2 regions of the Pseudomonas sp. P1_F7 genome follow, and region 2 is predicted to be linked to the other one. Evidence: riboswitches for the same ligand, from Rfam matches in the RefSeq annotation. Region 2 holds a riboswitch; the other holds the start of a gene.

Region 1 (11,591 bases), on a different contig from region 2:
TTCCAGGCCAAGCTGCTGAGCCAGTTCGATCAGCGCAGGTTCGTCGCGCTTAGAATCGATGCTGGCCAGCGCCTTGATTTCATGACGAGCAATCTGGTGTGCCTCCAACGCCTGATCGAGCAGCGCCAGCAACGTGCTGACGGGGCAGCCCCGCTGGCAGCCCAGGCCGACCACCAGGGTCGGCGCAGTGCTGACGTCAGTCATGCGTGGTATTGGCCATCGCTTTTGCGACGGAACAACCAGGCGCTGATCAGGCCCAGGGCCAGCCAGAACGCCACGTTGGTCAGTTGCGAAGCGATTTTGAACTGGGCTTCCAGTGCTTCCGGAGCGAGCATCGAATGCACTTCCGGTTGCGGTGCGCCAATCACATGGGGAACGGCGAGGATCGCCGCACCGAGGACTTTCATCAGCCAGTGACGGCTGAATACGATCAGCGCGATACCCGCGGCGGTGGAGGCGGCGGTACCGATCCACCACTGTTGCCGTTGTGCCAGATCGGCGGCGGCAGTGCCGGGCAATTCAGGTGGCAGGCCGAGGGTCGGCGCGAGCACGAACGTCGCGTAACCGGCCAGGCCCCAGAGCAGGCCCTGGGAGGTTTTGGTCGGCGCACGCAAGGTGTACAGGCCGGCCAGCATCAGGGCGAAACCGACCGCTACCACCAGGTTGCCGCCGGTGGTCGACAGCACGCGCTGCCAGCCGTCTTCCGGCTCCCAGGCTTCGGCATCGTGGGTGTGGGCAGCCATGGCACCGTCGGCGTGTTCATGCATTTCAACGGCAGCCGGTTCGGCTTTTTCGTAGGTTTCGGCCTGCAAAATCAGCGGAGCGACCCAGAAGCTTTGCAGCAGGGTCAGCAACAGGGCGGCAAGCAGCCCGGTGAAACCTGCGGTTTGCGCAATACGCTTGATCATGTCGACCGCTCTCAATGGCACGGGAACGCGGAGCTGTGGCGGGTATCGTGGGCGGCATTGTGCACCGCTTCGATGTGCGAGAAACCGGCGAAATACACCAGGCACGCACCCAGGATCGACGCGCAGACGGCGGCGGTCAGACGTTGGGTCAGGGTTGAGGTGGTGCTCGCGGCTGTGTGTTCGGCGCTGCTGATGATCGACATGGCGTTTCCCTCTGGTCTGTCAGCGGGGGAATAAGAGCGCATGCAAACCCCCGCACGACCATGCGCGCAGAGGTTCAAACAGCGCCCGCCCACCGCGGGTTTGTTGGTTCAGTGATCGTACTCGTCACTTTGTGTTGCGGGCCGGTCTCCGGGCTCACGAGGGGTAAAGGCTTGCGCCTGAACCTGAAAACATCACCTTCCCATACCGTATTGGCACAGTGGATCTGACGCTTCGCTCGCTTACCGTTGCGGGGGCAGCACCGGACTGACATGGCTTAAGAGTAAAGCACATGATTCACCGGTTTCCCGTTTCACCCTGTGAAGGGCACCCGTAACAAGGCGTGTAGGAGAGCATGGCCGGGGGCTGGGCGTCAATTGGCAAGGGTTCTCACTTGAAGCTGAATGATGCCCGGCTCTTTGTAGGAGCTGCCGAAGGCTGCGATCTTTTGATCTTGTTTTTAAAAGCAAAATCAAAGGATCGCAGCCTTCGGCAGCTCCTACAGTGATTGACCGGTCTTCCCACCATGCGTAGCCTTGCGCTTTCGAGGTTCTTCGGCGTTTGTCGAAGCTAAGAAGGGAACGCGGTCGATGCCGCGGCTGCCCCCGCAACTGTGAACGGTGATGTTCGTTGCCACGCCACTGCTGACTCAATCCATGAGGCCGGCGGGAAGGCGCAGCGAATGCCAGGCTCAAGGCCGGCACACCGTCAGCCAGGAGACCTGCCTCGTCACAGATTCTCACTACAACCGGGCGGGGTGATCCGGTGGCGAACTCTTCAGGCACGCGCGCCCGCGTCGCCGGTTGTCGTCCCGTATGCCCGCCACCTAAGCCATAGGGCATCCGATGAAAACACTGGCCAAACTCCCTGTCACCATCGTCACCGGCTTTCTCGGCTCGGGCAAAACCACGCTGCTGCGCCACATGCTCGACAACGCCCAGGGGCGCCGCATCGCGGTGATCGTCAATGAATTCGGTGAATTGGGCATCGATGGCGAAATCCTCAAGCAGTGCTCCATCGGTTGCACCGAAGAAGAAGCCAACGGCCGTGTCTATGAGCTGGCCAACGGCTGCCTGTGCTGCACGGTTCAGGAAGAATTCTTTCCGGTGATGCGCGAATTGGTGGCCCGTCGCGGCGATCTCGATCACATTCTCATCGAAACGTCCGGTCTGGCGCTGCCCAAGCCGCTGGTGCAGGCCTTCCAGTGGCCGGAAATCCGCAGTGCCTGCACGGTGGATGCGGTGATCACCGTGGTCGACAGCCCGGCCGTGGCCGCCGGCACCTTCGCCGCGTTTCCCGACCAGGTCGACGCCCAGCGCAAACTCGACCCGAACCTGGACCATGAATCGCCGCTGCACGAACTGTTCGCCGACCAATTGGCCAGCGCTGACCTGGTGATCCTCAACAAAGCCGACCTGATCAACCCGGCGGACCTGGCCCGCGTGCGCCTGGAAGTCGCCGAGGAATTGCCGCCAGCGGTGAAAATCATCGAAGCCAGCAGCGGTCGCCTGCCGCTGGACGTGCTGATCGGCCTGGGTGCCGGCTCCGAAGAACACATCGACAGCCGTCACAGCCACCATGACCATCATCACGATGGCGACGACGATCATGATGACCACGATCACGACGCCTTCGATTCGATCTCAATCGAATTGCCGCAAGCCGACGAAAGCCTGCTGCTGGACGCGCTGACCCAACTGGTGGTCCAGCACGGCATCCTGCGGGTCAAGGGTTTTGCGGCGATCCCGAACAAACCGATGCGCCTGCTGATCCAGGGCGTGGGCACGCGTTTTGACAAGCACTTCGACCGCCAGTGGGGCGCCGAAGAAGCACGCGTAACCCGCCTGGTGCTGATCGGCCAGGAACTGGACGCCACTGTTCTCGAAGCGCAATTGCGCGCCGCGCTCAGCGTGTAAGCCATGCACCTGCTCAGGACCCAGCCCGGCGGTTTCGTGTCGGATGACAACATTGCCGACCTTGGACAAACCCCCGCCGAGCTGGTGATCCTGTGCAGCGGCGACTCTAGCCTGGCACTGCTCGCCGAAGCGGCGCAGAAGCTACCCGACGATTACCCGAGCGTACGCCTGGCCAACCCGATGCAGGTGCAGAACCATGCCTCGGTCGATTTGTACGTCGATGAAGTGCTGCGTCATGCCAGGGTGATCCTGATTTCGCTGCATGGCGGCATCGCCTATTGGCGTTACGGCATCGAGCGCCTGGTCGAGCTGTCGCAGCGCGGCGTGCAGGTGATTCTGGTGCCGGGCGATGATCGCCCGGACCCGGAGCTCAGTGACTTGAGCACCGTCGGTGCCGAGGATCGTGATCGGCTCTGGCAGTTTCTGCGTCAGGGCGGCATGGGCAACGCCCTGGATTTTTTCCGCTGTCTGGCCAACCGCTGGCTGGCGCGTGATTACAGCTGGGACGAGCCGCAAACCCTGCCGCGCACGGCGATTTACCATCCGCACAAACACTCCGCTGCACTGAGCGACTGGCAAACCGAGTGGCACGCCGATCAACCGGTGGCGGCGGTGTTGTTTTACCGCTCGCATTTGCAGGCAGCGAATACCGCTTTCATTGATGTTTTTTGCCAGCGTTTGCAGGCGGCGGGGTTGAATCCGTTGCCGATTGCGCTGGCCAGCCTGAAAGAGCCCGGCTGCCTTTGCGTGGTCGAGGACTGGTTCGACGAGGCCAGCGTCTCGGTGATTCTGAACACCACCGGCTTCGCCCAGTCCAGTCCCGAAGCACCGCATCTGCGGCCGTTCCGCCGCAACATTCCGGTGATCCAGGCGATTTGCGCCCAAGACAACGAACCCGGTTGGCGTGCCAGCGAACAGGGGCTTGGCCCCCGTGACCTCGCGATGCACATAGCCTTGCCGGAACTGGACGGGCGCATCATCAGCCGCCCGATCAGTTTCAAGGATCTGGCGTGGCGCAGTGAGCGCAGTCAGTCGGATGTAGTCTGCTACCGGCCACAACCGGAGCGCATGGATTTCGTTGCCGAACTGGCGCGGCGCTGGGTCGATCTGGCGCGGGTGCCCAATGCGGATAAACGCATTGCCTTGATTCTCGCCAATTACCCGACCCGCGACGGTCGCATCGGCAACGGTGTCGGTCTCGATACCCCGGCCGCGGCGCTGAATATCCTGCGGGCGCTGCATGCCGAAGGTTATCCGTTGCCGGCTGAATTGCCGGACAGCGGCACCGCGCTGATCCAGCAGTTGCTGGGCGGCGTCAGCAACGATCTCGACACGCTCGACCTGCGTCCGTGCCAGCAAAGCCTGGGGATGGATGATTATCTGGCGATGTTCAATGCTCTGCCCGAAGCCAACCGCGCAGCAGTGCTCGAACGTTGGGGCGCGCCGGAAAATGACCCGATGTGTCGCAGCGGAAGGATGATGATCGCCGGCCTGCGTTTTGGCCTGACCTTCGTCGGCATTCAACCGGCGCGGGGTTATCAGGTCGACCCGAGCGCGGTGTATCACGACCCGGACCTGGTGCCGCCCCACGGCTACCTGGCGTTTTACTTCTGGCTGCGCCACACCTATGGCGCCCACGGCGTGATCCACGTCGGCAAGCACGGCAACCTCGAATGGCTGCCGGGCAAGGGAGTGGGGTTGTCGGAAAACTGCTGGCCGGATGCACTGCTCGGTCCGTTGCCGAACATCTATCCGTTCATCGTCAACGACCCGGGCGAGGGCGCCCAGGCCAAGCGGCGCACCCAGGCGGTGATCATCGATCACCTGATGCCACCGCTGACCCGCGCTGAAACCTATGGCCCGCTGCGCAATCTCGAACTGTTGGCCGACGAGTATTACGAAGCGCAGTTGCTCGATCCGCGTCGCGCCCGAGAGTTGCAGCGCGACATCCTGCAACTGGTGCGCGACACGCACATCGACCGTGAACTGCAACTGGACGAACAACTCGACAGCGATGCCGATGCAGCGATCTGGTTGCCGCGACTCGACACTTACCTGTGCGATTTGAAAGAGTCGCAGATCCGCGACGGCCTGCATGTGTTCGGCGAATCGCCCACCGGGCGTTTGCGTATCGACACCTTGCTGGCCTTGTTGCGAATACCAAGGGGCGATGGCCGGGGTGCGCAATCGAGTCTGCTGCGGGCACTGGCCAAGGCCTTCGCGTTGGGCTTCGATCCACTGGATTGTGCGCTGGCCGAGCCTTGGACCGGGCCGCGTCCCGAGCCTCTTTTGCTTATCTGCGACGAGTCTTGGCGCACAGCGGGGGATACCCGCGAGCGCCTGGAGCTGTTTGCCGCGCAGTTGATTTCGGATGCATTGAATAGCCCCTGTAGGAGCGAGCCTGCTCGCGATGGTGTGTCAGTTGACATCAATGTGGCTGACACACCATCGCGAGCAGGCTCGCTCCTACTGGAGGCGGACTGGATTGAGGTGCAAGCCATTATCGATGGCCTGCGCGAGGTGGTCGCCCCGCGTCTGGACGCCTGCGGTCCGGCGGAAATGCGCGGCTTGCTCGACGCCCTGAGCGGTCGCTTCGTTCCGGCCGGCCCCAGTGGTGCGCCGAGTCGTGGGCGTCTGGACGTACTGCCCACCGGGCGCAACTTTTACTCGGTGGATGTGCGCAACCTGCCGACCACCACGGCGTGGCGCATCGGGTTCCAGTCGGCCAACCTGATTCTCGAACGGCACCTGCAAGACCACGGCGATCATTTGCGTCAGCTTGGTCTGTCGGTATGGGGCACCGCGACCATGCGTACCGGCGGCGATGACATCGCCCAAGCGATGGCGCTGATGGGCGTGCGTCCGGTCTGGGCCACCGGCAGCCAGCGGGTCGATGATTTCGAGATTCTGCCATTGAGTTTGCTTGACCGTCCGCGGGTGGACGTGACCTTGCGTGTGTCTGGTTTCTTCCGTGATGCCTTTGCCAATTTGATCCGCTTGTTTGACGCGGCGGTGCAAGCGGTCGCCGATCTTGATGAGCCGGACGACCTCAATCCGTTGGCGGCCAAGGTGCGCGCCGAGCGTGCAGCCCTGCTGCAGATGGGGCTCGATGAAGAGGCTGCACGGCGTCAGGCCGGCTGGCGGATTTTCGGGGCCAAACCCGGTGCCTACGGCGCGGGTGTGCAGGGCGCCATCGACGGTCGCCTGTGGCAGAGCCGCGAGGACTTGGCCGAGGTTTACCTCAATTGGGGCGGCTACGCTTACGGCGGTTCCGACGAAGGCACCGCTGCTCGTGAACAGTTCAGCCAGCGTCTGAGCCAGGTACAGGCGGTGCTGCAAAACCAGGATAACCGCGAGCACGATTTGCTCGACTCCAATGATTACTACCAGTTCCAGGGCGGCATGCTCGCGGCGGTGGAAAGCCTGAAAGGCGAGGCGGCGGCCAGTTATCATGGCGACCACAGTCAGCCGGACCTGCCGAAGATTCGCACCTTGAAGGAAGAGCTGAACCGGGTGATCCGTTCCCGGGCCGCCAATCCGAAGTGGCTCGAAGGCGTAAAGCGTCATGGCTACAAAGGTGCGTTTGAAATGGCCGCGACGGTCGACAACCTGTTCGCCTTCGACGCCACCACGCAGTTGATTGATGATCACCAGTACGCTTTGCTGGCCGATGCCTATTTGCTCGACCCGAACACGCGGGATTTTGTCCGCGAACACAATCCCCACGCCTTGCGCGACATGACCGAGCGCATGCTCGAGGCGCAACAACGGGGGATGTGGAAGGAGCCCGGCGAGTACCGTGAGGCGCTGGAGAATCTGTTGCTCGATATAGAAGAAGACAGCTAATCACCGCAAGCCCTGTGGGAGCGGGCTTGCCCGCGAAGGCGTCAACACAGTCGACATCGACTTCGACTGTCAGGCCGCCATCGCGAGCAAGCTCGCTCCCACAGGGATTGAGGCGCCTGTGAGATCACCGACCATGACCGAGATAAATCAATGACCGACACCCCGCATTTCCCCCTCTCCGCCGTGGTCGGCGCCGACGATTTGAAACTGGCCCTGTACCTGACCGCCATCGACCCGAAAATCGGCGGAGTGCTGATCGAGGGCCCGCGGGGCATGGCCAAGTCGACCCTGGCCCGTGGTCTGGCGGACCTGCTGGCGAGCGGTCAGTTCGTCACGTTGCCGCTGGGCGCCACCGAAGAGCGCCTGGTCGGCACCCTCGATCTCGACGCGGCGCTGGGCGAAGGTCGCGCACAGTTTTCCCCCGGCGTACTGGCCAAGGCTGACGGTGGCGTGCTCTACGTCGACGAGGTCAATCTATTGCCTGATCACCTCGTTGATCTGCTGCTCGATGTAGCCGCCAGCGGCACCAATCTGGTCGAGCGTGACGGCATTTCCCATCGGCACTCGGCGAAATTCGTGCTGATTGGCACCATGAACCCGGAAGAGGGTGAGCTGCGTCCGCAACTACTTGACCGTTTCGGCTTGAACGTAGCGCTCGGTGGACACACCGCGCCGGCCGAGCGCGGTCAGATCATCCGCCGTCGCCTGGATTTCGATAGCGATCCGCAAGGTTTCTGCGCCGAATGGGAGTCGGCGCAGGCGTCTCTGCGCGAGCGTTGCCAGAACGCACGCAATGCACTGGCAAGCATTCCCCTCGACGACCAGGCGCTGGCGCACATCACCGAACGCTGCTTTGCTGCCGGCGTCGATGGATTGCGCGCCGATCTGGTCTGGCTGCGTGCCGCACGGGCTCATGCCGCCTGGCGCGGAGCGAACGCCATCGCCGAGGAAGATATCGACGCAGTCGCCGAGTTCGCCTTGCGCCATCGTCGTCGCGAGCACTCACCACCGGCTCCTGCGCAATCCCAAGCGGCGCAATCCTCCGAGCCACAGAACGCCAACCCGGGCGAAGGACAGGGCCAATGGGGCGAATTGCCTGCCCAGGCGCTGGCGGTCGGCGCACGACGTGAAGTGCCGAGCTGGCCAAAAAAGCCCTAGGCATTCGCCTTCGCTGCGACGCGGGGGCGAATGCCAGACCCCGAGCCGGACGGCTGGACCACGGCAAACAGGGCAAGCGACACGCCGCACGTAACGGTTCGGTCAACTGGCCAGGCACCTTGCTTAATGGTCGGCCCCGTCAGCGTGCTGATCTGTTGTATCAACTGCGCACCCGTTCGCCCCATGAACTGTGGTTGGTGATTGTCGATGCGTCGGCTTCGACCCGCCGTCATCAGGCGTTGAGTGATGCCAAAGGCTTGCTGGCTCAGCTGTTCGACGATGCCTACCGCCAACGTGCGCGCCTGGCGTTGCTGACCGCCAGCGGCTCGGTGCCCAAGTGGCAGGTGCAAGGGTTGAAGGCTTCCAACGGTTTGCGCCATTGGCTCGATGGGCTCGGCGCAGGCGGCGGAACGCCGTTGCTGGCGGCGCTGGGTGAGGCGAGGCACTGGCTGACCGCGCGGCAAAAACGCTTTCCGGCGGAACAGCAAAGACTTTTATTGGTGACCGATGGGCGGCTGAAGGACTGGTCCATGCTGCCGGCAATCGAATGCCCAGGGCTGGTGATCGACATCGAACGCGGGCCGATTCGTCTTGGGCGCAGCAAAGTATTGGCTGCGCAGCTGCAATCGGATTATCGGCATATCGACGAGCTGCTTCCGGGCTGAGCATTGCGCTGTCTGTGCTGGCCTCTTCGCGAGCAAGCTTGCTCCCACATCAGAATTGGCGAAGATCCTGTGTGGGAGCGGCGGTGCGGCGATCCGGCTTGCTCGCGAAGGCATCAATCCGGTTCCGGGTCGTCAGGGTAAAAATGCATCGACGATCTATGCTCACTGGGCAAATCCATCACAGGAGTGAACCATGCGTATCCTGGCCGTCAATGAACAGGGCGATTTTCGCGTCAAGGCTTACGCCGGCACCAATGGCGTGCTGTTGGCCATGGACCTGGCCGAATCCCGTCGCATTGGCCTGTTGGGTTTTGCCATTGAAAAACAGCAGGGCAGCAAACCCTGGATGTTTCTGTTCAATAGCCTGACATTCCCGGACAAGGACCATACCTTCCCCCGGTTCCACGCCACGCCCAGCGATATTGCGCCGTTACAGAAATTCCGTTGGGCCGATTACGCGGTCAATCCGGGGATGACGATCCATTATCGGATCTACCCGGTCTACGGCAGCCACAATGCGCCACAACTGGGTGAGTTCCTGGAGGTAACGGTCACCTCCGACGATGGCCATCCCGGCAACCAAAGTGTCAACTTCAATCGCGCAGTAGCCGCCAGTCAGGCGTTCGAGCGCAAGTTTCCCGATCTCGATGCACTCATTGGCAAAAAGAACAAGCTGCCCATCGAAGCCTGGCCCGATGCCCCGCGTAGATGGTTGGAGAACGGTTTGCTCGGGCGCTTGTTGGGGTTTATCGAGCGTGCTGTCGATGGCCAGTGGGCGCTGGACATCGCCATCTATGAGTACCAGTTGCAGGTGATTGTCGACGCAGTGGAGGCAGCGCTGGAACGCGGCGTGAAAGTGCGCGTCCTTTATCATGCGCAACCGGGCCAAGACACTACCGCCTTCAACGAGGTCAGCCTGAAAAATATCCCCCAGGCGAACAAACGCGGGCGGGTCACCCACAATATCTTTCACAACAAGTTCATGGTCTTGAGTCGGCTCGACGCAGCGGGGCAGCATCAGCCCGAAGCGGTGCTCTGCGGCAGCACCAACTTCACCTCCAACGGCGTTTACCGTCAGGCCAACGTGGTGCATGTGCTGGACGATACGCGGCTCAGTACCCGTTATCTGCAAACCTTCGAGCAGGTCTGGAGCGCGCCGGCAGATGTCGGCGCCACGCGGCAATGGATCACGCAGCACAACCCGATGGATCCGACGCAGGCACTTTTCGCCGGGTTCTCGCCGCGCTCGGGCGGGGGTGACCTGGATGAGTTCGTCTCGATCATCAATGCCGCGAAAAAGGACGTGCTGTTCGTCACTGCGTTCGCCTTGCCCGATGCCATCCTCAACGCCTTGCTCGGCTTGCCCCATGACGACATCCTGCGCTATGGCCTGCAAAACACCGCCAGCGAAATCACCGGGTTTCACGCCGACCGCACCGCTGAATTCACCACCGTTGCCCTGCTCGACAAAGGGCTGGAAGGCTGGCTCCAGGAAAGCAGGGAGGGTCAGAAGGGCAATATCCTGGTGCACACCAAAGCCATCGTCACTGACTTCACCAGTGATGCGCCGACGATCATCAGCGGTAGCCACAACCTCAGCGCCGCAGCCAGCAACGGCAATGACGAAAACTATCTGATCATTCGCGGCGATACCGATCTGGCAGATCGTTATGGCCTGGAGTTGCTGCGGTTCTACGAGCATTACCGCTTTCGCTATTTCGCGAAAAAGCTTGCGCTCAAGCAGGTCCAGCCGTTGGCGACGGATAACAGCTGGACTGATGACTATTACCGCGCGGGGAATCTACGGATGTTGTCGCGACTGCGGTTTACCGGCCAATAGCGATCCATCATTGCGCGCTCATGGCCCGGCGATACTGACGCGTGCGTTTGGCGATATATAACTGATCAACAATCAACGCCAGCAACGCCGAAACCTTGGGTCGGGTTTTGTGCCCACGGCTCAAACGATGCAGCTGGAATTTGACCACCGCCATGCTCGCCAGCGCCGCCAGCGGCTTGCGCTTCCAGCGGATCGGCGGCAGTTGCGGATGACTGTCCCGGCCTTCGCGCCAGTGCTTGACCAGGTGCGGCTCTACGGCCAGCGCAGTGCCGATGCCAGCCATGGCGATGCCGCTGTCGAGGACCTGTTCGACGATTGCCAAACGCCGGATCCCACCCGTCACCATCACCGGCATCCGTGCCACGCTGGCCAGTTCACCGGCCATTTCCAGAAAGTACGCCTCTCGCGCCAGGGTCCGGCCGTCGCGTGCTTCGCCTTGCATGGCCGGCGCTTCGTAACTGCCACCGGAGAGCTCCAGCAGGTCGATCGGTTGTTCGTTAAGCCACAGGATCACCTGACGCGCATCGTCGGCATCGAAACCGCCACGCTGGAAATCCGCCGAGTTGAGCTTCACCGACACACAAAATTGCGGCGACACCGCTTGGCGAACCGCCTTAACGACGGACAACAGCAGGCGCGCACGATTTTCCAGGGAGCCGCCCCATTGATCGGTGCGCCGATTGGTGAGTGGCGAAAGGAACTGGCTGATCAGGTAGCCGTGGGCGGCGTGGATCTGCACACCGGTAAAACCGGCTTTCTCCGCCAGAGCGGCGCTGGTGGCGAAGCGTCGGATCACCTCCTGGATGTCGTCCTCGCTCATGGGTTTGGGTTCGGCGAACATCTTCGAAAACTGACCGAGATCCAGCGCAACCGCCGACGGCGCCAAGGCTTGCTGGCCGAGGTTGGCCATGGTCTGGCGGCCAGGATGGTTGAGCTGCACCCAGAAATGCGCACCGCCGGCCCGGCCAGCATTGGCCCACTGGCGGAAGCGTTCCAGGTGGCGCTCGTCTTCCAGCACGACTCCGCCGGGGCCGGTCATGGCGCGGCGGTCGATCAT
Region 2 (11,591 bases):
GCGCTGTCCGCCAGGCCATCCAGATGCAAGCCGCCGCTGAGCAGCACCCAAAGGCTCAGCAACAGCGCCGCATGCAACAAGGTCGGCGTGCCGAGCAACAGCCAGTTGACTGCCCACAGAATCGCGCCAAACAGCAATCCCACCAGCGGATAAAACAGCAGCGACCGCCCCAGTTCCCGGGGCTCAGGCATACCGGGCAGGCGAATCGGCAGGCTGCTGAGAAATTGCAGGGCGATCCAGAATGGCAGCATGGTCAGAGCACTTCCTTCAACAAGCCCGCAGGATCCACCGTCAGCGAAAACAGCGCGCCGTGCCCGACCTCAACGTTGAGCAGTTGCTCCCGCGGCAGCCCGCGCGCTTGTGCCAGCAACAAACGCATCACACCGCCATGGCTGATCAGCAAAATGCGCTCACCGGCAAAGCTCGCATGCAAACGCTCTACTGCTGCCAGCACCCGTGCCGAAAAGTCAGCCACCGGCTCGCCCTGAGGCGGTGTAAACGAATAAGGATCGGCCCAGAACAAACCCAGCGCCTGCGCGTCAGTTTCCATCAACGCCGCCGCGCTCTGCCCTTCCCAGGTGCCGAAATGCAACTCTTGCAGGTCTTTTTCCAATTGCACCGGCACACCCGATTGCGCACCGAGTTCCTCGGCAAACCGCGCACAACGCTGCAACGGTGAACTGACCAGCCGATCCCACGGCCCTTGCCCGACCACGGCGGCGCGCATCTGCGCCCAGCCCAAATCGGTCAACGCGTCATCGATACTGCCGCGCAACCCACCGCCGAATTCGGTTTCACCGTGACGCAACAGGTCCAGGCGCAAGGTCATACCGGGCGATCTGCCACGGCGGCTTCGGCGAAGGTCGCCATCTGCCCGTGCAGGTCGCAAGCCAGACGCAGCAGCGGCACAGCCAATGCCGCGCCACTGCCTTCGCCAAGCCGCAGACCAAGATCGAGCAACGGTTGCGCATTCAGGGTTTCCAGCACATGACGGTGCCCCGGCTCGGCGCCTCGATGCCCGAACAACAGCCATTCACGACATTCAGGATTCAAGCGCACCGCGACCAGCGCTGCGACGCTGCAAATGAAGCCGTCCACCAACACCGCGACACCCTCCTGGGCACAGGCGAGATAGGCACCGACCAGCGCAGCAATCTCAAAACCGCCGAGGTTGAACAGGGTCTGCAAGGCATCGCCACGCTGCGCGCCATGCAATGCCAGGGCGCGCTCGATCACTTGGGCTTTGTGGCTGACACCTTCGGCGTTGAGCCCGGTGCCAGGCCCGGTCAAATGCACCACCGGGCAATCGAGCAGCGCGCACGCCAGGGCGCTGGCAGCGGTGGTGTTGCCGATGCCCATTTCGCCACCGATAAACAACTGCGCACCGCTGGCAATTGCCCGCTGCACGCTGTCACGACCGGCCTGCAAGGCGAGTTGCCCCTGGGCCTCGGTCATGGCCGGGCCCTGTACAAAATTCGCCGTGCCCGGGCCGACATTCAGGTGCCGTACACTCGGCAGGTTCAGCGACGGCGTCACCGTGCCAAGGTCCACCACCTCAAGGGAAGCGCCCAGTTGCCGCGCCAATACGCTGATCGCTGCACCACCGCTGACGAAGTTGTGCAGCATCTGCCCGGTGACTTCCTGGGGAAACGCCGACACGCCCTCGGCGACCACGCCATGGTCACCGGCAAAAATCGCGATCCACACCTGCTCCAGACTCGGCTTGACCCGCCCCTGCAATCCCGCCAGTTGCACCGCCACCGCTTCCAGCTGACCGAGGGAGCCGGCCGGTTTGGTCAGTTGCTGTTGCCGCGCCTGCGCCTGTTCGACCGCTTGGGTATCGACCGGCTTGCAGGGGTTCAGCCACCAGGATTGAGTCATAACGCAGTTCCTTTCAGAGTCAGGGGCAGGCCGGCGACGGTCAGGACAACGCGCTGACAACGCTCAGCCAGAGCTTGATGCAGCCAACCGGCTTCATCGACATAGCGGCGAGTCAATTCGCCCAGCGGCACGACACCCATTCCGGTCTCGTTGCTGACAAAAATGATTTCACCCGGCAGTGACGCCAGGCAGTCCAGCAGGGCATCACGCTCGGTTTGCAAGCGCTCGGCATCGTCGAGCATCAGCAGATTGGTCAGCCACAGGGTCAGGCAATCCACCAGCAGGCAACGGTCGACACGGGCGGTTTCACGCAGCACCCGGGCCAGCTGCACAGGCTCTTCGATCAATGCCCATTCGGCAGGACGACGGGCGCGGTGATGGGCCACCCGTTCGCTCATTTCTCCATCCAGTGGCTGGCTGGTGGCGATGTAGGTCACGGCCAGGGCGCTGTCGATGGCGAGTTTTTCAGCCAGGCGACTCTTGCCGGAGCGGGCGCCGCCGAGGATCAGTTGGAGCATTGCTTATTCCTTAAAATCTTCGGGGAGGCGACGGCCCTCATCGCGAGCAAGCTCGCTCCCACAATTGATCCAGGCTGAACATAAATTTTGAATACACCTCGTAACCTGTGGGAGCGAGCTTGCTCCGGGCGGCGTTCCGACGATGGGGCCGCAACAGCCACCTCAGAACCCACAGAGCTGACGCAGTAGAGAAGTATCCAAATGCTTCTCCACCAGATCCGCCAGCCGCTCGATATCACGCTCGCGCAAGGCGTGGTAATCCACAGTCTGCACATCCTGTAATCCGGCCCAGCGCAACAGCGCACTGCACGCCGCTGGTGATTCGAACAGCCCGTGCAAATAGGTGCCGAAAATCTGCCCGTCAACACTCTGCGCACCATCACAGCGGCCGTCATCCAGTTGCACGGCGGCATTTTCCAGCGCCGGTCCGGTGGTCACGCCGGCATGAATTTCATAACCCGCCACCGGCGCATCTTCCAGCGCCAGGCGACCACGCACATTGCGCAACTGCTTCTCTTGTTCGAGCAGAGTCTGGAACGCCAGCAGCCCCAAACCGGCACTGGAACCCGGCGCCCCTTCAAGGCCCAGCGGGTCATGCACCTGCTCACCGAGCATCTGCAGGCCGCCACAAATCCCCAGCAGTTTCCCGCCGTAACGCAGATGCCGGGCGATGGCGGTTTCCCAGCCGCTGGCCCGCAGGTACGCGAGGTCGCTGCGCACACTTTTCGAGCCAGGAAGAATGATCAGGTCGGCAGGCGGAATCGCCTGGCCGGGGCCGATGAATTGCAGGTCCACTTGCGGATGCAGGCGCAGCGGATCGAAATCGGTGTGATTGCTGATGCGCGGCAGCACCGGCACCAGCACTCTCAGCACTTGCTCAGCCTTGTCGGTCTGACGCTGATCGATGCCGTCCTCGGCCTCCAGGTGCAGGTCCATCACGTACGGCAGCACGCCGATCACCGGTTTGCCGGTGCGCTCTTCGAGCCAGTCGAGACCGGGTTGCAGCAACGCGATGTCGCCACGAAAACGATTGATGACGAAGCCTTTCACCCGTGCCTGCTCGCTCGGCGACAGCAGTTCGAGGGTGCCCACCAGATGGGCAAATACTCCGCCGCGATTGATATCGGCGATCAGCACCACCGGGCAATCCACCGCTTCGGCGAAGCCCATATTGGCGATGTCGCCGGCGCGCAGATTGATTTCCGCCGGCGAGCCTGCGCCTTCGACCATCACCAGCGGGTACGCCGCGCTCAAGCGCTCGTGGGAGGCCAGCACTGCTTGCATGGCGATGGTTTTGTAGTCGTGATAGGCGACGGCATTCATGGTGGTGACGGCGCGGCCATGGATGATCACCTGGGCACCGGTGTCACTGTTGGGCTTGAGCAACACCGGATTCATGTCGGTGTGCGGTTCAAGGTGCGCGGCCTGCGCCTGTACCGCTTGGGCACGGCCAATCTCGCCGCCGTCGGCGGTCACCGCACTGTTGAGTGCCATGTTCTGCGGCTTGAACGGCACCACCCTGACGCCCTGGCGCGTGGCCCAACGGCACAACGCAGTCACCAGCGTGCTTTTACCGGCATCCGATGTGGTGCCCTGCACCATCAGCGTGGTCATTGGTTTTCCTTGGCGAAATCGTCGAACGCCTGCGCCAGTCGTACCCAGGCGATTTCGTCACCGGGCAAGCCGAATCGCAGGCTGCTGTTGTGCGTGAACAACCGCAGGAGAATGCCGCACCGGGCCATGAACTCATGCAGTTCTTCGGCGCGCTCGGTGATCAGCCACTGGAACAGCGCACAGCCGCCCTGGGGCTCGAAGCCGTGTTGCTCCAGCAACGACGCCAGGCGCTCGCTGGCTTCTTCGGCGCGCACCCGCTGCCGCGTCTGCCCCGCTGTATCGCGCAGGCAGGCCTGGCCCACTACCCGGGTTGCCCCGCTCACAGCCCACGGCCCCACTTGTTCAGCGAGCAACTTGAGCAACTTGCGCTCGGCCAGCACAAAACCCAGGCGCACACCGGCCAGGCCAAAAAACTTGCCGAAGGAGCGCAAGACGATCAACCCGACTTGATGGGCAAACGGCGCCAGGCTCAGTTGCGGGGTGTTATCCATGAACGCTTCGTCCACCACCAGCCAGCCACCGCGCTGGGCCAGTCGCGCGTGCCAGTCGAGCAGGCGACTGGGCGTCAGGCTCAGGCCTGTGGGGTTATTCGGATTGACCACCACCAGCACGTCGAAACTGTCGATAAAGAAGTCGACTTCCTGCTCCAGCACTTCACGCACGATGTAGCCGTTGCGACGCCATGCTTCGGCGTGCTCGGCATAACACGGCGACAGCACGCCGACCTTGCCCGCCCGACGCAATCGCGGCAGCAGTTGAATCGCCATTTGCGAGCCGGCCACCGGCAATGCCTGCAAGGCGCCGTAGTAATCACAGGCGGCTTGCTCCAGACCGTCGTCCGCCTCCGGCAAACGGGCCCAGGCCCGCAGCGGAATATCCGGCACCGGGAACGGCCAGGGCGCGAGGCCCGTGGACAGATCCAGCCAGTCAGCTTCATCTATGCCGTATTCGAGCGCGGCCTTACGCAATCGCCCACCGTGCTCAAGCATAAAATTCGGCCCCCAGGCAGAGAATCAGCAGCCATAACCATACCCCGCGCTGGACCAGTTGCCAGCCCCGGTCAATGGAGTCGGCATCCGCCGACACACCTTCGCCCAACTGCGGACGCTGATGCAGTTCGCCGTGATAAATCGCCGCCCCGCCCAATTCGACGCCAAGGGCACCCGCCCCTGCCGCCATCACCGGGCCGGCGTTCGGGCTGTCCCAGGTCGGGCCCTGGGTACGCCAGCATTTCAACGCCAGCCGGGTTTTGCCCAGCAGCGCGTAAGTCAGTGCCACCAGGCGCGCAGGAATGTAATTGAGCACATCGTCGACCTTCGCTGCCGCCCAGCCGAACCGTTCGAAGCGCTCATTGCGATAGCCCCACATCGCATCCAGCGTATTGCTCAGGCGGTAGAGCACCACGCCCGGCGCGCCCGCCACGGCAAACCAGAACAACGCCGCGAATACCGCATCGCTGCCGTTTTCCAGTACCGACTCGGTAGCGGCGCGGGCGACTTCGGTTTTATCCAGATCACTGGTTTTACGGCTGACCAGATAACTCACGCGTTTACGTGCTTCATCAAGATCATCGCTGCGCAAGGCCTTGGCCACAGGCGTGACGTGCTCACCGAGGCTGCGCATGCCGAGGGCGCAATAGAGCGCGAGAATCTCGACGATCCAGCCGACATAAGGCGCCCAGGAGAATGCCGTGATCAACAGCACCAGCGGCAACACGGCGATCACCCACGCGGTGACGCCATGGCTGCGCCAGCCGCGACCACCGCCGTTGAATCGTTGCTCGATGCGTTCGGCAAAACGGCCGAACGCCACCAGCGGATGCCAGCGTTTGGGTTCACCCAGCAGCGCATCCAGCGCAACCGCGGCGACACTCAACAACGCCACACTCATTGACTCACTCCCCAATAATTTTCATACAGCAATTCATGTAGCGGACGCGCCTGCGCCCAGCCTTCGAGCACCAGCATCGGCGCCGGGTAGAACTCCTTGACCGGCCCCAGGCACAACACCGCCAGAGGTTTGGCTCCCGGTGGCAGCCTCAACAGGTCCGCCAGTGCCTGGGGTTCGAACAGCGACACCCAGCCCATGCCCAGCCCTTCGGCGCGGGACGCCAGCCACAGGTTCTGGATGGCACAGGACAATGAGGCCATGTCCATTTCCGGTATGGTGCGGCGGCCGAAAATATGCTGCTCGCGGTCGTCCATCAGTGCGGCGACCAGTACCTCGGCGCAATCGCTGATGCCTTCCACCTTGAGCTTCATGAATTCATCGCTACGCTCGCCGAGGGCTTCGGCGGTGCGGACGCGTTCTTCTTCCACCAGGGCCTGGATTTGCCCACGCAAGGCGCGAACACTGATGCGGATGAAGCGCCAAGGCTGCATCAGGCCGACACTCGGTGCCTGATGTGCGGCCTCGAGCAGGCGCCGCAGCAATTCGGGCTCGACGGTGCCGCCACTGAAGTGGCGCATGTCGCGGCGTTCGGCGATGGCGCGATAGACCGCTGCGCGTTCGGCTTCGGAGAATGCGTTGTCCGTCATGGCCGCTTCGCGAGCAGGCTCGCTCCCACAGGGTTTTGGTCCGGCGCAAACAACGCGGCAATCGCCGAGGGGTTCGACGGAAAATAAAAGTGCACATACGAGGCGGTCATTCGCCCTTCACGGTAAACCGCCTCCGCTCCGCGCCCGCCATTCGGGCTCACGCCTCGGGCAATCGGCGCCAGTTCAGTGGTGGTCAGCGAATGGTGATAGGTGTGCCCGCGCAGCGAACCTTCCGGCAGTTCCACCGCTTGCAATGCCAGCGCTGCCAGACGCTTTTGCATGACCGCATCCCCGGCCAGCAAGCCAACCAGTTCGGCGCGAGTGCCCTCGACATCGGTCAGGGAATCGAGCAGATACAGCATGCCGCCACACTCGGCGAGCAACGGTTTGCCTGCCCGGTGGTGGGCGCGGATCGCGTCGAGCATCGCGGTGTTTTGCGCCAGCGCGACATGGTGCAGCTCCGGGTAACCACCCGGCAGATACAGGCTGTCGGCCTCCGGCAACGCACGGTCGCGGATCGGCGAGAAGAACGACAACTCGGCGCCCATCGCCCGCAGCAAATCCAGGCTCGCACCGTAGGTGAACGCAAAAGCTTCATCGCGGGCGACGGCAATGCGCACACCGGCCAGCAGCGGTTCGGCTGCGATGACATCAGGGGCGGCGAACTCGACCGCCGGAGGCAGCGCGACCTCGCAACTGCTGGCCAGGGCATCGGCTGCCGCATCGAGACGCAGGTCGAGATCGTTCAACTCACTGGCCTGTACCAGCCCCAGGTGCCGGCTCGGCAATTCGATCCCGGTTTCCCGGGACAGCGCGCCGTACCAGCGCAAACCTTCAGTCAGGCTGCCTTCGAGCAGTTGCGCGTGGCGCAGCGTGCCGACACGATTGGCCAGTACGCCGGCGAACGGCAAGTCCGGCTGATAACGCGCCAGCCCCAGGGCCAATGCGCCGAAGGTCTGGGCCATGGCGGTGCCATCGATCACACCCAGCACCGGCACACCGAAATGCCGCGCCAGATCGGCGCTCGACGGCGTACCGTCGAACAACCCCATGACGCCTTCGATCAGGATCAGGTCGGCTTCAGCGGCGGCTTCCCACAGCAACCGGCGACTCTCCTGCTCACCGACCATCCACATGTCCAGCTGATACACCGGCGCACCGCTGGCGCGTTCGAGGATCATCGGATCGAGAAAGTCGGGGCCGCACTTGAACACACGGACCTTGCGCCCCTGATTGCGATGCAATCGGGCCAGCGCCGCGGTGACGGTGGTCTTGCCCTGGCCGGAAGCCGGCGCGGCAATCAGTACCGCCGGACAGTGCCGAGGCTGACTCACAATTCGACGCCTTTCTGCGCTTTGATCCCGGCCTGAAAGGCGTGTTTGATCACGCCCATTTCGGTGACGGTGTCAGCCATCTCGATCATTTCCGGCTTCGCGGCACGACCGGTGACCACCACGTGTTGCATCGGTGGCCGGGCCTGCAAGTCGCTGAGCACCTGATCGAGATCGAGGTAGCCGTGCTTGAGGGCGATGTTCAGCTCATCCAGTACCACCAGACCGATGGACGGATCGCGCAACAATTCCCGCGACACCGCCCAGGCGGCTTCGGCGGCGGCGATGTCGCGCTGGCGGTCCTGGGTTTCCCAGGTAAAGCCTTCGCCCATCACATGAAAACGCACCTGCTCGGGAAAGCGCCGGAAGAACAGCTCTTCGCCCGTGCTGTTGCGGCCCTTGATGAACTGCACCACGCCGCACTGCATGCCGTGCCCCATGGCGCGGGCGAGCATGCCGAAGGCCGAACTGCTCTTGCCCTTGCCATTGCCGGTCAGCACCAGCAGCAGGCCACACTCGTTCGGGGAATTGGCGATGCGCTCGTCGATCACGGCTTTTTTGCGCTGCATGCGCGCCAGGTGGCGTTCGTCACGATCGGGGGTATCAGTCATGGGGGAGCTCTCCGTTGAGGCAGGAATAACGGCGGGCAGGCACAAGAATAGAAGGCAAAAAGCCTGGCATCGCCCACCGTGATGCCGCTGGATGAATCAGGCCGGTCTCCGGGCTCATGAGTGGCGCAGGGCCAGACTGTGCGCCTTCCCGCATCGATTCGACACAGTGGCATCACACACAGTTTTCACTCATTTACCGTTGCGGGGGCAGCGCCGGAATTGCGGGCCTCCGACCAACAGAAGGACTCACTCACCGGCTTCCCTGTTTCACTCTGTCGACACAAGCCACAGAGCACCTGAAACAAGCCGCGAAGGTTAGAGGGTTGGGGGTGGAGCGTCAATTAAAGCCGGGAGGCCATCGACCGAATAACTGCCATCAATCAATAAACTGACGTCAATCTTGTGCCACGCTCCCAGCAATGATATCAAAGAGCCACAACCTCACAACACAACAACAAGGATGAGCCCATGCAAGGCATGATCATCAGCAATCCAAAGCTGGAATTCCTGCGCCCGGTGCTCGAGCGCTGGTTCGAATGCATCGACCGTTACAACGCCGTCCGCGGTGATGGCGACACACCGTACTGGCACGACGAAAAGGCCAATATCGGACTGCTGTCTGCCGCCGCCTGGATGGCCGAGATGGTCACGCTGCAACAGACGCCAACCCGCAAACAGACCGAAGAGGGGGAACGCAACAGTCGCGCCGACCTGTTCCTCGCCTCGCCCGAAACCCGCGCCTACATCCAGACCAGCCAGCGCTGGCCACGGGTCAACAGCCTCAACCTGACCCAGGCCCTGCTCGATATCGCCAGCGACGCGAAGCGCGTGAGCCATGCCAGCGACCTGAAAATCGGCTGCCTGTTCGTCGCCCCGCAAAAAGCCCAGCACGGCGCCACGCCGGAGGAACTCCAGGACATGGTCGACGACCTGCAAAAGGAACACACCTGCGCGGTCGCCTGGTATTTCCCCTACGCCTATCGCAAGTTGCGCAACGAAGCCGGCAACTATCACCCTGGTATTGCGGTGCTGTTCAAGGAAGCACGTGGCTGAGGGTTGAACCATCGGACGACAACCCTTCTCTATGATTAGAACAAGGCATTTATAGGGAAGACCAGCATGCGCACTCCCCCGCTCGTTCTCGTTATCGCGCTCTGCGGAGGGCTCGCCGCTTGTGGCGAGACCTCCCGCCTGCAAGTCTCCGACGGCACCGGCCCGTCACCTCAGCTACCAGAACCGAACAAGACACTGGTTCCGACCGTGAACATCGCCCCGGCCATCGGCTGGCCGCAGGGTGCGAAACCCGTCGCCGCCACGGGCACTCAAGTGGCCGCTTTTGCCGAAGACCTGGATCACCCGCGCTGGCTTTATGTGCTGCCCAATGGCGACGTACTGGTGGCGGAAACCGCCGCGCCACCCAAACCCGAAGACGGTAAAGGCATTCGCGGCTGGGTGATGAAGAAAGTCATGGGCCGTGCCGGAGCCAGGGTGCCCAGCGCCAACCGCATCACCTTGCTGCGCGACAAGGACCACGACGGCGTCGCGGAAACCCGCACGGTGTTTCTGCAAAACCTCAATTCGCCCTTCGGCATGACCCTGGTCGGCAATGACCTGTATGTGGCCGATACTGATCGCCTGCTGCGCTTCCACTATGAAAGTGGCGATACACAGATCAAGTCACCGCCAGTGAAAGTGGTCGACCTGCCGGGCGGCCCGCTGAACCACCACTGGACCAAAAACGTCATCGCCAGCAAGGACGGCAGCAAGCTCTACGTCTCCGTGGGTTCCAACAGCAACGTCGCCGAAAACGGCATGGACAAGGAAGAAGGTCGCGCGGCGATCTGGGAAGTGGATCGCGCCACCGGCCAACAGCGGATCTTCGCCTCCGGCCTGCGCAACCCCAACGGCATGGCCTGGGAACCGCACAGTGGCGCGCTGTGGACCGCGGTCAACGAACGGGATGAAATCGGCAGTGACCTGGTACCGGACTACATCACTTCGGTGAAGGACGGCGCATTCTATGGCTGGCCGTACAGTTACTTCGGCCAGCATGTCGATATTCGCGTCGAGCCGCAAAACCCGAACCTGGTGGCCAAGGCTATCGCCCCGGACTACGCCGTCGGCCCGCACACGGCATCACTGGGCCTGACCTTCGCCGAAAACAGCAAGCTGCCGCCGCCCTTCACCCAAGGGGCATTCATCGGGCAGCACGGCTCATGGAACCGCAACCCCCACAGTGGCTACAAAGTGATTTTCGTACCGTTCAGCGCAGGCAAACCTGTCGGAAAGCCCGTTGAAGTGCTCACAGGTTTTCTCAACGACAAGGAACAAGCCATGGGCCGCCCGGTGGGCGTGGTGATCGACCGGCAGGGTGACTTGTTGGTGGCCGATGATGTGGGGAACAAGGTGTGGCGGGTTTCGGCAGTAAAATAAACTCTAACTGCCAACATATTCCCACAGGGTTCAGCGTTTGCGACAGAGTGTGAGCCCATCACCCAACGGCAACAACGACAGATCCACCCGCACATCGTCCTTCAACGCCAGGTTGAGTGCCTGGATCGCCCGGGTGTCTGCGCTCTCGGGACTGGTCTCAAGCACGCGCCCGCTCCACAAGGTGTTATCGAACACCGCCAGCCCACCGACCCGCAGCAATCCCAGGGCGTGTTCCAGATAAGCCGGGTAGTTGGCCTTGTCGGCATCGATGAACACCAGGTCGAACTGCTCGCCCTGCCCTTGTCGCTCAAGCTCGGCGAGGGTTTCCAGTGCCGGAGCCAGTCGCAGGTCAATCCGCCCGGCGAGCCCCGCTTCCTGCCAGTACCGCCGCGCGATGGCGTTGTAGTCGCCGGGGATATCACAGCAAATCAGCGAACCGTCCGCCGGTAATGCCGACGCCATGCAGAGGGCGCTGTAACCGGTGAAAGTGCCGACTTCGAGCAAGCGCCTGGCCCCGGTCAGTTTCACCAGCAAAGTGAGAAACTGCCCCTGTTCCGGCGCCACCTGCCAACGCGCCATCGGCAGCGCCTGGGTCTCATCGCGCAAGCGCTTGAGCAATGGCGTTTCACGCAGAGAAACATCGAGCAGGTATTGGTACAGGGCGTC

Evidence for each region. A riboswitch is a leader RNA that binds a small molecule or an ion and turns the genes downstream of it on or off. The one in region 2 is predicted to bind cobalamin.
Region 1: it holds a riboswitch for cobalamin, as region 2 does, so the genes downstream of both, cobW (cobalamin biosynthesis protein CobW) here and cobO (cob(I)yrinic acid a,c-diamide adenosyltransferase) in region 2, are expected to answer to the same signal.

What each region holds. Positions count from the first base shown of each region.
Region 1 is NZ_JBFUBR010000001.1:267,427-279,017, reverse strand. Features, by position in the region: gene AC1D1M_RS01155 (cobalamin biosynthesis protein) at 1-204, opposite strand, end outside; gene AC1D1M_RS01150 (CbtA family protein) at 201-908, opposite strand; gene AC1D1M_RS01145 (CbtB domain-containing protein) at 920-1,111, opposite strand; cobalamin riboswitch at 1,234-1,459, opposite strand; cobalamin riboswitch at 1,640-1,852, shown strand; gene cobW (cobalamin biosynthesis protein CobW) at 1,955-3,025, shown strand; gene cobN (cobaltochelatase subunit CobN) at 3,029-6,871, shown strand; gene AC1D1M_RS01130 (magnesium chelatase ATPase subunit I) at 7,022-8,029, shown strand; gene AC1D1M_RS01125 (vWA domain-containing protein) at 8,149-8,694, shown strand; gene AC1D1M_RS01120 (phospholipase D-like domain-containing protein) at 8,888-10,534, shown strand; gene AC1D1M_RS01115 (NADH:flavin oxidoreductase/NADH oxidase family protein) at 10,542-11,591, opposite strand, start outside.
Region 2 is NZ_JBFUBR010000006.1:59,676-71,266, forward strand. Features, by position in the region: gene AC1D1M_RS11310 (adenosylcobinamide-GDP ribazoletransferase) at 1-251, opposite strand, end outside; gene cobC (alpha-ribazole phosphatase family protein) at 254-829, opposite strand; gene cobT (nicotinate-nucleotide--dimethylbenzimidazole phosphoribosyltransferase) at 826-1,881, opposite strand; gene cobU (bifunctional adenosylcobinamide kinase/adenosylcobinamide-phosphate guanylyltransferase) at 1,878-2,399, opposite strand; gene AC1D1M_RS11330 (cobyric acid synthase) at 2,562-4,013, opposite strand; gene cobD (threonine-phosphate decarboxylase CobD) at 4,010-5,002, opposite strand; gene cbiB (adenosylcobinamide-phosphate synthase CbiB) at 4,995-5,903, opposite strand; gene bluB (5,6-dimethylbenzimidazole synthase) at 5,900-6,550, opposite strand; gene AC1D1M_RS11350 (cobyrinate a,c-diamide synthase) at 6,547-7,884, opposite strand; gene cobO (cob(I)yrinic acid a,c-diamide adenosyltransferase) at 7,881-8,492, opposite strand; cobalamin riboswitch at 8,575-8,807, opposite strand; gene AC1D1M_RS11360 (hypothetical protein) at 8,961-9,545, shown strand; gene AC1D1M_RS11365 (PQQ-dependent sugar dehydrogenase) at 9,612-10,925, shown strand; gene AC1D1M_RS11370 (class I SAM-dependent methyltransferase) at 10,956-11,591, opposite strand, start outside.